2 regions of the Anaerotignum lactatifermentans genome follow, and region 1 is predicted to be linked to the other one. Evidence: riboswitches for the same ligand, from Rfam matches in the RefSeq annotation. Region 1 holds a riboswitch; the other holds the start of a gene.
The links. Region 1 has a riboswitch for lysine ahead of INF29_RS11765 (hypothetical protein). Riboswitches for the same ligand answer to the same signal wherever they lie in the genome.

Region 1 (8,125 bases):
GGCTGTGCAGTGCCAGCACGCCATGGGGTTTGACCTCATTGCGCACCATCATCATTTCTTTTCCATAAAACAGCTTTCTTTCCAATACTTCCTGTTTTTTTGCCGGCAGTTCCGACCAATTTGCAAATCGTTCCATAATCATCCTCCTTTTTTAAAGTAACTTTTCAAATGCGATTTTTTCGCTATTGTCAAAGCAAACGGTACCGCAGTAGGTAAATCCCTGTTTTTCCAGCACACGCTGCATCATGCGGTTATCTCCGTCCGTATCCACCCGGATGCTGGAGATATCCCGTTCCCTGCACAATTCTTCCGCAAAACGGAAAAAAGCAGGGGCTGCGCCTTTTCCTTTGCAGACATCGTCGATTGCCATGCGGTGGACAACGCCGTAAGGCAAATCGCTGAGCCACTTTCCTTCCAAATCGTTGTAACAAGGCTCTCCTGTAAAACAAATGCAGGCATATCCCCGCACCTGTCCTTCCGCTTCCATGACATAGCCTTCCCCACGCTGCAAATCCCCCGCAATGGCTCCTTCATTGGGGTAGCCTGTCTGCCACTGGTCTACGCCGTTTTCCCGCAGAAATACTTTCGCCTGTTCAATGAGGGCTGTGGCTGTCTGCAAGTCTTTTTCTGTTGCTTTGCGAAATGTAAATGGTTCCATGTTTCTTCTTCCTTCCTCTTTTCGTGTATATACACACTTTTGGCAAAAAGGCATTACGCCTTCTGCAATTCCTGTATCTTGTAGAGGGCGCTGCGCAATGCCTGCATGTTGTCTTCCCCCAACATCTCATTGAGGTTTTCCTGCAATCGTTCCCAAATCACATAGGCTTCTTCTATTTTCTGCTGTCCCGCTTCTGTCACAGCATAGCGATGGTTGCGCTTGCCCGGTTCCGCCTTATCGTAGACCCAGCCCTGTTCCACCAGTATTTTCAGATTCCGGGTGACCGTGCTTCGCTCCAGATTCACATAGTCTGCCAATTCTCCTGTGCTGGCTTCTTCCAGTCTGGACAGATGCAGCAGCAGAGAAAACTGCTTGGTGGTCATACCTGTAGGCTGCAAACCCTCGTCATAATAAGCGGTGATGGCATTTGCCGCCCGACACAATGTGATGCAGTAACATTTGCTTTTATTGATCTGCTGATATTTCATGGTCTCCCTCTTTTCGTGTATATACACATAATAAAAGTCCTATTCGTTTTTGTCAATATTTTTTCCCAAAACAAAACCGGCTTTCTGAAAACAGAAAGCCGATTTTTGACAAACATTCTATCTAAAATTAAAGTTCTTTCGGTTTGTAAACCTTTCTTGCAATGAAGATTACCAGAATCATAGATACGATTGCGATAGGCAGGTTGATGATCCAGTTCTGGATGATGGCTGTCAGCACATAGTTCACTGCGGAAACAGCCGCTACCATGATTGCGTAGGGCAGCTGTGTGGAAACGTGGTTGATATGGTCACACTGCGCACCTGTGGATGCCATGATGGTGGTATCGGAAATAGGAGAGCAGTGGTCACCAGCAACAGCACCAGCCAGTGTAGCCGCTACAGTGATAACCATCAGTTCGCTGCTGGGGTCCAGAATAGGAACAACGATGGGCAGCAGGATACCGAATGTACCCCAGGATGTACCTGTGGAGAACGCCAGGAATACGGCGATCAGGAATACGATAACAGGCAGCATCACGTTCAGCACGCCTGTGCTGTTCTGCAGGATACCTGCAACGAACACGTCAGCACCCAGCAGACCTGTGATACCGGACAGTGTCCAAGCGAATGTCAGGATCAGGATCGCAGGTACCATTGCACGGAAACCTTCGGGCAGACATTCCATAAATTCGTGGAATTTCAGCACACGACGAGGGATGTACATAATGAATGTCAGGATCAGTGCCGCAATGGAGCCCAGAGCCAGAGCGATGGAAGCGTCACAGCCTGCGAAAGCGTCTACGAAAGGTACGCCATCGAAGAAGCCGCCAGTATAAATCATACCGATGACACAGCAGATGATTAGGATGATAACAGGCAGTACCAGGTCGATTACGCCGCCTTTGCCAGTTACCTGTGTATCAGCCGCATTTTCAAAAGGTCTTGCGTCTGTGGTAAACAGATCATTTTTCACCTGTGCGTTATGTTCATGCAGATACATGGGACCAAAGTCGAAGTTCAGCAGTGTCAGTGTAATCATGGTAACAAGGGTCAAAAGCGCATAGAAGTTATAAGGAATGGAACGGATGAACAGTTCCAGACCGTTGTAGCCTTCTACAACGCCGGATACGGCTGCTGCCCAGGAAGAAATGGGAGCGATGATGCAGACAGGCGCCGCTGTCGCATCAATGATGTAAGCCAGTTTCGCGCGGGAAACGTTATGTGTGTCTGTAACGGGACGCATAACGCTGCCGACGGTCAGACAGTTGAAATAGTCGTCTACGAATACCAGAACGCCCAGCAGGAATGTGGAAAGCAGCGCGCCTTTTCTGGTTTTGATTACGGAAGATGCCCATTTGCCGTATGCGGCGGAACCGCCGGCTTTGTTCATGAGGGCAACCAGAACACCCAGTACAACCAGGAAGATCAGGATACCGCCGTTATAGCTGTCTGCTATGTTGGAAAGCAGACCGCCGCTGGTCTCATTTGTGACCATAACGATGAAAGCTTCTTTGATATTAAAGTTTGTGTAGAACAGTGCACCGGTCACGATACCTACAAACAAGGAGGAAAAAACTTCCTTTGTGATCAGTGCCAGAATGATTGCAACCAGTGGAGGTACCAGAGACCAGAAGGTTGCGTACATGTTGCTTGTAACTTCCGCTGTTTCCCCTTCCGTACCGAATGCGGTAACGGTAAAGAGCAGCAGAACAGCTGAGCAAACCAGGAAGGTTCTCAGCCAATTGGATTTTCTTTGAAACATACCCCTTTTACTCCTCTCAAAAACATTACATCATTTATGATTGCGCCCCTTGTGTCACCCACAAAGGCAAAAACAGCTTGCGGAGGCAATAAAAAAAGCCCGTGGCACGCGCGCACAGGCTCCGCTTTTTTTCGCAGGAACAGCACACCCCAGGAAGGGGCTTGCTTTTTTTGATAGCGCTCCACAAAAGTGACAGTCCGCCGCATATTCTGCTGCGTCCCAGCCCCGGAGCCATCGGACCTGCTCCCGAACTTCGGCGGATTCCCCTTTCATCCCTTTTTGCCGTCCCGCATTTCTTCCAAAGGGTTACTGATGGTTTCCGCACCTCTATCTGTTTTATTTTCTGTCCGCCAGCTTAGCAGACATCATCTACATCATTCATACCATATCCCACATACAAAGTCAAGCCTTTCTCCTAAAAAAGGACGTTTTCTCCTGTTTTTTCCAAATTTTCTGTACTTTTTGGGGTGGACATGTTTTTTTCCTACCATTTTGCTTTTCATTTTTGCCAAAAACTGTTATGATAAATAAGCAGAAACCAAAACATTTTATTAGAAAAAGAAAGGACGGCGATACCTATGGCAACTGCTCATATTGCAGCCGAAAAAGGCGCATTCGCAAAAACCGTGCTGATGCCCGGCGATCCCCTGCGCTCTAAATTCATTGCGGAAACATTCCTGGAAAACCCTGTACTGGTGAACAATGTACGTGGTGTTCAGGGCTATACTGGCACATACAAAGGCGTACCTGTATCCGTCATGGCAAGCGGCATGGGCATTCCCTCCATTGGCATTTACAGCTATGAACTTTACAGCTTCTTTGGCGTGGAAAATATCATCCGCATCGGCTCTGCCGGTGCCATCAGCGACAAACTGCAGCTGCGTGACATCGTGGCAGGCATGTCCTCCCACACCAACTCCAACTTTGCAGCACAGTATAACCTGCCCGGCACATACGCACCTACCGCAGACTACACACTGCTTTCCACAGCAGTAGAATCCGCAAAGGATCTGGGTCTGGATCTGAAAGTAGGTCCTCTGCTTTCTTCCGACACATTCTATGATGATGACGAAGAAGCACTGCACAAATGGGCAAAAATGGGCGCTCTGGCAGTAGAAATGGAATCCGCAGGTCTGTATATGAATGCGGCTCGTCTGGGCAAACGCGCACTGGCAATGGTAACCATTTCCGACATGCCTTTCACCGGCGAAGCAACCACACCGGAAGAACGCCAGAACACATTCACACAGATGATGGAAATTGCGCTGGAAACAGCAATCCGCATGGACAAACTGTAATTCCACCCCACAGTTATTTGACAACACAAAATCCTGTACGCGAAAAAGCGTACAGGATTTTTTAAATCAATGCCTTTTTCGGGGACAGGCAGCAGAAAGAAAGGGGCTTTTTGTATGCTCAGACAGATTCACACCGGCGGCATTTATAACCTTTATCCGCTGGAGGGCAGCAGTCAGTGGTATTGGGGCATGGACTGCACCGGCGGCGACCTTTACGAAGGAGAGGAACTGTTTACGGATGGGCACCAAGTCGACCGGACGCAGCTGATCTTTATCCATCAGCCTGACGGGAAGGTTGTGGAACCGATCCCTTCCAAAAAAGGACAGTATTTCGGTCGTCCTTTATTCTATGAAAACAAAATCATCCTCCTTGTGGCAGATTTTCCAGAAAAACAGCTTCGCATCCTTGCCTATGACCCGGAAACAGAAGCTATATCCACCCTTGCCACACTGCCTCGCTCCATCACAAAGGATTGCTACAATTTACAATTAAAGCTTTCCCCTTTGATGCTGGTACGTCAGGGACAGGATAACACATTGGAAATCCTTTTCCCCATGCAGAAAACATATGCCATGGACTTGCGGGAATCCTTCCGGTGCCGCCACGGAGACGAGCTGTATTTCGAAACATGGTATGAAGACCCGGATTACCGGGACGAAATCGTCATTCGGGATTTTCACACAGGCAATGTCCTGAAGCGCCTTCCCGGTATCCTCATGACCACGCCCGACGAAGACATATGGATGCTGGACTAAATATAAAGAAAGAACCTGTATGCAAATGAACACAGGTTCTTTCTTTTTTTAGGAATCATAATCAGTTTTCAAATCAATTCTCATAAGCCAGTGTCTGGAAGGCGCGGGATACTGCTACCCCTGCTTCCGCTGTTTTGTTCCGACGCAGCAGGCAGAAGGAAGTCTGCCGTTCCGCTGCCAGGAACATCCAGTAACCGATCAGGGCGCCCAATGTGTTCATGAGCAGGTCGTCCACGTCTGTGGTTCTGCCGCAGAACATCTGCAATACCTCAATGGCAAAAGATGTGCCGAACCCAAAGAGCAGCACATGATTTTCTGTGCGGTACTGCTTCCACAGCAGCGGCACCAGAAAGCCCATGGGCACAAACAGGAAAAAGTTCAGCAAATACTGCATGGGGCATGCGAAAATATCAATAAACAATTCAAAATTGAAGTACGGCGCAAACACCGGTTTCATAAACAGCAGCTGGAACACGCCTGTCACTGCCACAAGCCCTGCCACATAAAAGGCAAAGAGCCATAAACCAATCCGATGGGTTTTGGGAGTATATTTTCCCGCGAATACCGTCTGCCACATCCACAGCACCGGTACCATAAACGAAAAAATCCAGATACTTTCCCAAACCATACGATACATCCAACTGACCACGGGTACTCCCCCTTTCTATTTTTTCAATCTGCATCTAGGATACACCATAAATATTAAGTTTTTTTGTAGAAAACCTTCCAAATTCCTAACAAAACGTATAAAAACATCTTAAATCCTATACAAATTCCTTTGTTTCTCCCATTTTTCCGCCATTGCTGTATTGACAAACGTTCATTCTTCTTGGTAAAATAACTTGTCGGTGATTGAAAAAATCAAGATTCACCCACTTTATGCATCAAATTTGCCATTCAATCCCGTCAAAGGGATTGCTGTAAGCAAAATTTGATGTTTTTTTATTGCCAAATTACAGGTTCACCTGTTTTTGATTGCAAATCATTTTAAATTAATTGAAAGTAAGTAGGAGGTATTTCATTATGGCAGGTACTATTTCCAGAGGTATTAAAGCCCCTATCATCAGACAGGGCGATGATATCGTAAAAATCGTTGCAGATTCCGTTCTGACAGCTGCACAGGAAGACGGCTTCCAGCTGCATGAAAAAGACGTTATCTGTGTTACAGAAGCAGTTGTTGCAAGAGCTGACGGCAACTACGCTTCCACAACAGACATCGCGGAAGACGTAAAAGCAAAACTGGGCGGCGAAACCATCGGTGTGGTATTCCCCATCCTGAGCAGAAACCGTTTCGCAATCTGCCTGCGCGGTATCGCAAAAGGCGCGAAAAAAGTTGTTCTGATGCTGAGCTATCCTTCCGACGAAGTTGGCAACCACCTGTTCGACATGGATCTGCTGGATGACAGCGGCGTAAATCCTTACACAGACGTGCTGACACTGGAAGACTACCGCCGTATTTTCGGTTATATCAAACACCCCTTCACAGGCGTGGACTACGTTGAATACTATGCTGACCTGATCAAAGAAGAAGGCGCAGAAGCTGAAATCGTATTCGCAAACCATCCCGAAGCAATCGTGAAATTCACAAAGAACGTACTGTGCTGCGATATCCACACAAGAGCACGTTCCAAACGTCGTATCCTGGCAGCAGGCGGCGAAAAAGTCCTGACACTGGACGAAATCCTGAACGCTCCCGTAAACGGCAGCGGCTTCAACCCTCAGTATGGTCTGCTGGGCTCCAACAAAGCTACAGAAGATACAGTAAAACTGTTCCCTAAAAACGCACAGGAAGTTGCGGAAAACATCCAGAAAGAAATCATCGCTCGTACTGGCGTAAAAGTAGAAGCTATGATCTACGGCGACGGCGCATTCAAAGATCCCGTTGGCAAAATCTGGGAACTGGCTGACCCCGTTGTTGGCGCTGGCTTCACAGAAGGTCTGAACGGTCTGCCCAACGAAGTAAAACTGAAATATCTGGCAGACAATGACTTTGCTGATCTGTCCGGCGAAGCTCTGGCAGACGCGATCCGTCAGCGCATCAAAGAAAAAGACGCCGACCTGAAAGGCAACATGGTTTCCGAAGGTACCACACCTCGTCGTCTGACAGACCTGATCGGTTCCCTGTGCGACCTGACCAGCGGCAGCGGTGACAAAGGTACACCTATCGTTCTGGTTCAGAACTACTTCAACAACTACGCAAACTAATCAACTGCGCACATACAAAAAGCCTGATTTTGCGAAAAATCAGGCTTTTTTTGCAGGCATACAAGAAAGGAGTTTTTCCATGTCTTATCCTTCCATTACACTGAAAAAAGGCGAAGGCCGTACCCTCAAGTCCGGCGGACTGTGGGTGTTCGACAACGAAATCGCCGCTGTTTCTCCTGACGTTGTCAACGGGGAAATGGTTTCCGTGCTGGACTTCGACGGCTACCCCATGGGCGTTGGTTTTTACAACCATCATTCCAAAATCACCGTCCGCATGATGAGCCGCCACGCTGATACTGTCATTGACGAGGCTTTCCTCCGCCGTCGGGTAGAGGACGCATGGTATTACCGCAAAAAAACCGTTGACACTTCTTCCTGCCGTGTCATCTTCGGGGAAGCGGACTACCTGCCCGGTCTGGTGGTAGATAAATTCTCTGACGTACTGGTGGTACAGTCTTTGGCACTGGGCATCGACCGTCTGAAAGAAACCATCATCCGCCTGCTGCTGGAAACACTGGCAAAAGACGGCATTCACATCCGCGGCGTCTACGAACGCAGTGACGCGAAAGTGCGTTTGCAGGAAGGCATGGAACGGGAAAAAGGGTTCCTTTCCGCACCTTTTGACACCAAAGTGGAAATCGTGGAAAACGGCGTGCATTATATGGTAGACGTGGAAGACGGTCAGAAAACAGGCTTCTTCTTAGACCAGAAATACAACCGCCTTGCCATCCAGAAACTGTGTAAAGGCGCAAAGGTGCTGGACTGCTTCACCCACACAGGCTCTTTTGCGTTGAACGCTGGTATTGCCGGTGCCGAAAGCGTACTGGGTGTAGACGCTTCCCAGCTGGCAGTGGATCAGGCAACGGAAAACGCCAAACTGAACGGACTGGAAAACACCGTACGTTTCCAGTGCTGTGACGTATTCTCTCTCCTGCCGGAACTGGAAGAAAAAGGCGAG
Region 2 (8,125 bases), on a different contig from region 1:
AACTGCACCAACGATTGCCATATATTTGCCAACAGGTACCAGAGAAGGCATCAGACTGCCGCCAAAGCCGAACAATACCAGACCGATCAGCAGCAGATACCATAAGCCGATATCGAACAGCGCATCCAGCGGATGACCGTCACGGATATACATATACGCCTGTACGCCCATACCAACGAAGATGTGGATACCGCCCAGAATCAGGGAGAAGATCAACAGCTTCATGGGTTCTTCCAGAGGGTTGAACCAGATGGGGTTGATGACGAAGTCTACACCAAACATGGTTCGTGCGGCCACTGTAAAGAAGTCGCCAAACCATCCGCCGAACAATGCGCCCCAGATAAATGTGGAAATACCACAATAGAAGAACATTTTGAACATACGGTACATGGTACCTTCCAATTTATACTTTTTCAAAATGATGGCACAGCCTACAGAAAGGATGATACCGTATGCTGCGTCACTGAGCATCAGCCCAAAGAAAATAAAATAAAATGGTGCAAGAATCGCTGTCGGATCGATGTCATGTCTTGCCGGCAGGCTATACATGCTGGTAACGCCTTCAAATGCTGTTACCACACCATTGTTGTGCAGCAGGATAGGAACTTCCTCATCAGGGTCTGGTTCCTCAATATTATAGTAGAATTCGTACTTCTTCAGCAGATTTTCCACTTTTTCTCTGCTCCACTTGGGCATCCACCCGTCAAAATAAAATACGGTTTCTGTACTAAGCATATCCCCGACAACTTTTGCCCGGTCACGCCGCATACACAAACTGTCATACAGGTATTCGATATCCTGTTTTGCTGCAGCAAGAGCTTCCAGTTTCTGTTCTTCTTCCTTGATTTCCTGCTCCAGCGCTGTGATCTGCCCTTCATAAGACTGAATCAGTTCTGCCGGTGTCCCTTTTGTTTCTCCAAGGGTCACTGAAACAAAACCGTAAGGTCTTAAGGCTTCATAGAGCTGATCTTTTTCATCTTTCCAGCAAATAAAAGAGAAATATTTCTGCTGTTTATCTGCTCCGATTTCATTTACGACTGCCGAAGGCAATGCTGCCAGCACATCTGTCTGTAACTGTGCGCCATTGGTTTTGGCATTTACCGTACCAAGTACCAGACAAGCATGAGCTGTTTCTGTCATTTCCATAGGTACATCCAATGTTTCCCAAGGCTGAAGCCCCTGAATGACTGTACGCAGACGGTTGATTTCCGTTCTTGCGTCTGCAATCTTCTTATTGGATTCTACCGCATGGTCCACATTCATTTCCGTTGCTGTTTTGGTGGCATTCATGTGGTCAACAAAAACATTGCGCTTGATTTCTTTTCTGGTGTGGATCAATGGCTTCTTACCGGTATCATACCGATTGATGGCGTCCAATGCGACACTGACACGGGCAATGTCCGCTTCCAGACGAGAAACGTCCGCGCTGTTACTGGTACGGAAAATATCCGGCATCCATTCTTCGTCATTGACAACGCCTTCCTGAGAATTGATTTCCACAACACCCAGGCGCATCAGTTCATGCAGAAATGGGGTACGACTGCTGTTCAGACCAATGACAGTCAGTTTTTGCATATCAGTTACTGCCATAAGTACCCACAACCTTTCCGATGACCGCCTGTATTGCTTCTTCTTTCTTTCCCGCAGCCTGCTTTCTGATTTCCTGACAAGCTTCTTCAGCTTCTCTGCGAATACCCTGAATAGTCATTTCACTGTCTTCCACAGCGTTTTTGACTGTTTCGTCCACCATGAGCAGTCCGTCCTTACGGGTCTTTTCCAGCAGCGCTGCCGCTTCCGCCTGCGCTTTTACCTTCAGTTCTTCCGCTTGTTCTGCTGCCTGGCGTTTTTTCTCCACAGCCTGCGCTTCTGCATCCACAATACTTTTCAGAATTTCATAAGCCACTTTTATCACCTCTCTCGCTGCAAGTTTACTGCATGTTATCAGGTGTTTCTAAATGTATTGACACAAAAAACACTTTTTGTTAAAAAAATGTCAATTTATGTTTCCTTACATAAAAAATATCCCAAGAATAAACAAATGCAGTTTCCCCTTCTCTTTTTCATAATAATACAAAAAAGAGAAGGTCATATCTGGTAAAAAATGTCTAATATGAATAAGTTTTACCAGTCCCTTCCAGATATGTATCAAATATCAAACATACCTTAATCTAAATAATAATGGTTCTTTGCTGCATTGTCAATATACACTTCCGCCTCTATGATTATAGAAAAATGAAGATTTGCCAACATTATTGTTAAATATAAATCGAAAATTTTTCATAAAAAATCAAAACCCTGAATTTTAAAGGTCTTGCGAGGGATACTTTGCGTCCTATCTATTTGCAGGCAAAATGATTCCCCGTTATTTTCCCTATTAATTTTATATGCAATTGTGCATATAACACAAAATCCTGTCGCTCAATTTAGATATTCTTTTCCTCTTTTACCATTGTCATACAGATCGAATATGCGTTCTTTTACGCTTTAATCTGACAGAAAGTTTTTTTGAAGATTTTTCTGCAAAAAAAATGACTCCGCCTTCATAAGGATTGCTCCATGAAAACGAAGTCTCTTTTTGTGCTATTTAGTGATTCTCTACGGCTTCCAGCGCACGGAAAATGTCACGTTTCATCCAATGAGGCAATTCACTTTCTTCCACCTCATCTTTATGCAGCCACAAAAAACCATCATGTTCCTTGCTTAACTGCACCTCTCCACCTGTCCAAACAGCCGCATATGTAAAAATACAGAGGTGAATCTGATGCCGGATGATGTCAAACATGGAAACGGGTCTGCCAATCTCTACAGACAAGGATGTTTCTTCCCGAATCTCCCGCAGAAGTCCATCCTCGGCTTTTTCGTAAAAATGCAGCCCTCCGCCGGGCAAATCCCATTTCTGATATTTGTTCATATAACTGCCTGCCATTTCTCCTTTGGAACGACGCAGCACCAACACTTCGTCCCCCCGGACAATGACAGCCTTCACAGCCACCGCAAAATCCCGATGCATCTGATTCACCTCCCTTCCTCATTTTTTCTTACTTCGCGCTTTCCAGCAGTTCTTTCAGCTCTTCTTCTGTGAAGTTATATTCTTTGTTGCAGAAATGGCAATGCAGATTTGCCTTTTTATCTTCACGGATGATTTTTTCCAGTTCTTCTTTACCAATGCTGATGAGTGCTTTTTCCACACGTTCTTTGGAACAGTTGCAGTAGAATTCTACAGGCATCTTATCCATAATCTTCAGATCCATATCCCCCAGAATCATTTCCAGAATGTCTTCGGGGCTTTTGCCCATATCCAACAGGTCTGTCACATAAGGAATGGTGTTCAGACGCTGTTCCAATTTAGAAATCATTTCTTCTGTTGCTTCGGGCATCAGCTGAATGATAAAACCGCCGGCACGACGAATAGATGTATCTGTTTCTACCAATACACCCAGACCTACAGAAGAAGGTGTCTGGTCAGACTGTGCAAAATAATATGTCAGGTCTTCTGCGATTTCGCCGCTGACCAGCTGAATTCTACCGGCATAGGGTTCTTTCAGACCGATATCACGGATAACGCTCATGTAACCTTCCCCAATAGCACCGCCCACATCCAGTTTGCCGGGATATTTGCTGGGGATATCCACATTGGGGTTGAATACATAGCCTTTTACATGACCGTGGGAGTCACCGGAAACCACAATACCTTTCAGGGGACCCAAGCTGCGAATCTGCAATGTTACCAAGTCTTTATCGCCTTTGAGCATGCTGCCCATCATCGCTGCCGCTGTGAGCATTCTGCCCAGTGCCGCAGAAGCTACGGGAGAAGTATGGTGCACTTCTCTTGCATACTGTACGGTTTCTCTTGTTGTTGCCGCAAAAGCACGGATACTGCCGTTCCCTGCCGTTGCACGAATAATATAATCCTGCATGTTGTATTTCCTCCGTTTCTTACTCTGCCCCTTTTGCCACAAACACAATCCGCTGGCAATCTTCTTTGGGGCTTTCCCATGTATAATCATCATACATGCCTACCAGCGTGAAGCCGTTTTCTGCCAGAGCAGTTTTGATTTCTTCCACACTGTAGGCTCTTTCATAATGCACTTCTTCTGTTCTTTCGTATTTGCCGTCATTTCCTTCTATAAAAAAGTTCACTGCATAGGCATTGATTTTTTCTTCCGGGTCATAATCGTTTTCCCAGATATAGGCTGCATGTTCCTCTGTAACGGCATAAGTATTCTGGGCAAGGACTTCACTGAATTTGTACTCTGTATTCATATCAAACAAAAACAATCCGCCCTGCCGCAAAGATGCTTTCACGCAGGCAAAAGCCGCTGAAAGTTCTGCATCTTCTGTCAGATAGTTCAGGCTATCGCAAACGCTGATGATACAGTCTGCCTCCTCCGGCAGAGAAACCTCTGTCAAATCCTGCTCTAATAATATAGAAGAAAATCCTGCTTCCCGCAGCTTTTTTTCTGCCTGACAGAGCATATCAAAAGACAAGTCCACACCTATGGTGCGGTATCCTTTTTCTGTCAAAGGCACCAGCAGATTGCCTGTCCCACATCCAAGGTCTGCAATGACCTCCGGCTGTAAGCCTTCCTTTCGCCAGATTTCCTCCAGAAAAGAAAGCCACTGGTCATAAGGCACTTCTTCCATAAACAAATCATAGACTGTGGCAAAGTCTGTATATGCGTTCATTGTTTCCACTCGCTTTCCTTGTTGCCATAATCTAAAATTATACCGTTTTCTAAATGGAAAAGCAAGTATTTCCCTTTATTCATCTGCCTTTTTCTCGTTTTTTCCCTCCTGCATCTGTGCGCGCTTCCGTTTTCCCATGATGCCGCCGATGCGTCCGCTTTCTCTGGATGTGAGTCCCTTCCATCCGTTTTCTGTAATTTTATCCAACAGCCCTAATTCCTCCGCAATTTCATATTTCATACGCAGGTCTGCTTTTTGTTCTGGTGTCAGTTCTTTTTTCATGATTTTTATAACCTCCTGTTTTCCTTGAAAAATGGGCTTTTTTCTTGTACTTATTTTTATTCTTGAAATAATTTTGAAAATTATGCAGGAAAGGTTTGACAGAATCCGATTTGGATGTTAGACTAACTTCATAAGTACATAAAAATACAAAGTAGAGGTGCGTTTTTCAAGAGTAACCGAGCCAATATCATAAGGGATACAGGAGGCTCGTCGAAAGGGGAAAATGCCGAAGAAAAAGACGGCCTTATCTGTTTTTTTCTGGTTGTGCGGTTAAGAGCCGTATGACTGTCATTGGGTTTCCCAATGGAGCGCTACTGGATAATTACCATAGTTTATTGCTATTGTTTATTTTCTATGGTTTTTTGCAGTCGGCGCTGGCCGGCTTTTTTGTTACCAAAAATCATCTCTCACACAAACGTATTTCTGGGAAGGAAGGTATCAATCATTATGAAAAAAATCAATCTTGCTGTTGTAGGCGCAACTGGTATGGTAGGCAGAACATTCCTGAAAGTTCTGGAAGAAAGACAGCTGCCCATCGAAAACTTCTATGTAATGGCATCCAGCCGTTCTGCTGGCTCCAAACTGACTTTCAACGGCAAAGAATATACAGTAGAAGAACTGACAGAACATTCTTTTGATAAACCCATCGACATTGCCCTGTTCTCCGCAGGCGGCGGCACCAGCGAAAAATTCGCTCCCATCGCAGCAGCACACGGCTGTATCGTTATCGACAACAGCTCTCAGTGGCGTATGGATCCCGAAGTTCCTCTGGTTGTTCCTGAAGTAAACCCTGAGGACATCGCATGGCACAAAAACATCATCGCAAACCCCAACTGCTCCACAATCCAGGCTATGGTTGCTCTGAAACCCCTGGATGACAAATACAAAATCAAACGTGTGGTTTACTCCACATATCAGGCTGTATCCGGCGCAGGTATGGCAGGATGGAAAGATCTGGAAAATGGTCTGAAAGGGGAAGCTCCTAAGAAATTCCCTCACCCCATCGCAAACAACTGCCTGCCTCACATCGATGTATTCCTGGACAACGGCTATACAAAAGAAGAAATGAAAATGGTAAACGAAACAAGAAAAATCCTGCATAACGACGAAATGCGCGTAACTGCAACAACCGTTCGTGTACCTGTATTCGATTGCCACAGCGAATCCATCAACATCGAATTTGAAAAACCTTTCGAAATGGATGACCTGCTGGAAACACTGAAAAACGCTCCCGGCGTTGTACTGCAGAACAATTCCGAAGCCAACGAATATCCTCTGGCTGTAGATGTTGCAGGTCATGACGAAGTATATATCGGTCGTGTACGTCGTGACGATAGCGTAGAAAGTGGTGTAAACATCTGGGTTGTAGCTGACAACATCAGAAAAGGCGCTGCAACAAACGCTGTTCAGATTGCAGAAGAAATCATCAAAAACATGCAGTAATTCCAAATCATATTCTTGAACATCGAAGGAGGTCATTCTTATGTCTATTTTCACAGGCGCTGGGGTGGCACTGGTTACCCCTACCTACGCTGACGGCAGCGTAAATTTTGATAAACTGAAAGAACTCATTGAATTCCAGATTGCAAACGAAACAGATGCACTGATCATCTGCGGCACAACAGGCGAAGCATCCACACTGTCTGACGAAGTTCAGATCGAATGTGTACGTTTCTCCAAAGAAGTTGCAAACGGTCGTGTTCCTGTTATCGCAGGCGCAGGCAGCAACGATACTGCACACTGCATCGCACTGGCACAGGGCTGCGAAAAAGCTGGCGCTGACGCTGTTCTGCTGGTAACACCTTACTACAACAAAGCAACACAGAAAGGTCTGATCCTGCACTACACAGCAGTTGCAAACAGCATTTCCATTCCCGTTATCCTGTACAACGTACCCGGTCGTACCGGCTGCAACATCGCACCTAAGACTGTTTACGAACTGTCCAAAGTAAAAAATATCGTAGCGATCAAAGAAGCTAGCGGCAACTTCTCCCAGATTGCAGAAATCGCTGCACTGTGTGGTCCTGACTTCGATATCTACAGCGGCAATGACGACCAGATCGTTCCTATGCTGGCACTGGGCGCAAAAGGCGTTATCTCCGTACTGTCCAACGTTGCTCCTAAAAATACCCATGACATGGTTGCAAAATTCATGGCTGGCGATGTAGCAGGCGCTGCAAAACTGCAGCTGGATGCCATTGAACTGATCAAGGCTCTGTTCTGCGAAGTAAACCCCATCCCCGTAAAAGCAGCTCTGAACCTGATGGGTTACGAAGTAGGCCCTTGCCGTCTGCCTCTGTGTGACATGGAAGAAAAGAACCTGGAAACACTGAGAACTGCACTGAAAAACTACGGTTTGCTGAAATAAGACACATTTGTTTCTGTTGAAACAGCAAAATATATGCATCCAGTAAGGGCATCCGTACCGAAATGCATCAGAGCCGGAAAACCCCTAAAAGGTTCCGGCTCTTTCTTTTTGAATACTGCTGTTTCAACTTATTTTAAGGAGGTTTTGATTTATGGTAAATATCATCATGCACGGCTGCGGCGGCAAAATGGGTCATGTCGTAGCAGACCTGGTGAAAAACGACCCTGATTGCCAGATTGTTGCAGGTATCGACCCTACTGTTCCTGCACTGGATTTCCCTGTATTCGCTTCCCCTGCGGAATGCACCGTTGACGCAGATGTCATCATCGACTTCTCCACAGCAACAGCTGTTCCCGCTCTGCTGGACTTTGCAAAAGAAAAACAGATTCCCGTTGTTGTCTGCACAACAGCTCTTTCTGATGAAACACAGGCAAAACTGGAAGAAACATCTAAAAGCGTTGCTGTTCTGAAATCTGCAAACATGTCCATCGGTGTAAACCTGCTGCTGGATCTGGTACAGCGTGCAGCACAGATCCTTTATGATGCAAACTTCGACATTGAAGTAGTAGAAAAACATCATAACCAGAAAATCGACGCACCCAGCGGCACTGCTATGGCACTGGCTGATGCCATCAATGCTGCTATGGACGAAAAATTCCACTATGTATACGATCGTTCTCAGAAACGCGAAAAACGGGAACGTACAGAAATCGGTATCCATGCTATCCGCGGCGGCAATATCGTTGGGGAACATGATGTCATCTTTGCAGGACGAGATGAAGTCATCAC

Region 2: another riboswitch for lysine. It lies ahead of INF29_RS04040 (aspartate-semialdehyde dehydrogenase); the one in region 1 lies ahead of INF29_RS11765 (hypothetical protein).

Annotation. Positions count from the first base shown of each region.
Region 1 covers NZ_JADCKK010000058.1:1,046-9,170, reverse strand. Annotated here, with positions in the region: gene INF29_RS11785 (cupin domain-containing protein) at 1-136, opposite strand, end outside; gene INF29_RS11780 (GNAT family N-acetyltransferase) at 152-658, opposite strand; gene INF29_RS11775 (MarR family winged helix-turn-helix transcriptional regulator) at 712-1,146, opposite strand; gene INF29_RS11770 (Na+/H+ antiporter NhaC family protein) at 1,274-2,908, opposite strand; gene INF29_RS11765 (hypothetical protein) at 2,881-3,114, opposite strand; lysine riboswitch at 3,075-3,246, opposite strand; gene deoD (purine-nucleoside phosphorylase) at 3,487-4,206, shown strand; gene INF29_RS11755 (hypothetical protein) at 4,321-4,962, shown strand; gene INF29_RS11750 (VanZ family protein) at 5,036-5,611, opposite strand; gene INF29_RS11745 (coenzyme F420-0:L-glutamate ligase) at 5,986-7,167, shown strand; gene INF29_RS11740 (class I SAM-dependent rRNA methyltransferase) at 7,247-8,125, shown strand, end outside.
Region 2 covers NZ_JADCKK010000009.1:63,834-71,958, forward strand. Annotated here, with positions in the region: gene INF29_RS04010 (V-type ATP synthase subunit I) at 1-1,590, opposite strand, end outside; gene INF29_RS04015 (hypothetical protein) at 1,577-1,903, opposite strand; gene INF29_RS04020 (NUDIX domain-containing protein) at 2,585-3,010, opposite strand; gene hslO (Hsp33 family molecular chaperone HslO) at 3,039-3,917, opposite strand; gene INF29_RS04030 (class I SAM-dependent DNA methyltransferase) at 3,937-4,686, opposite strand; gene INF29_RS04035 (small, acid-soluble spore protein, alpha/beta type) at 4,762-4,968, opposite strand; lysine riboswitch at 5,113-5,290, shown strand; gene INF29_RS04040 (aspartate-semialdehyde dehydrogenase) at 5,416-6,411, shown strand; gene dapA (4-hydroxy-tetrahydrodipicolinate synthase) at 6,452-7,336, shown strand; gene dapB (4-hydroxy-tetrahydrodipicolinate reductase) at 7,488-8,125, shown strand, end outside.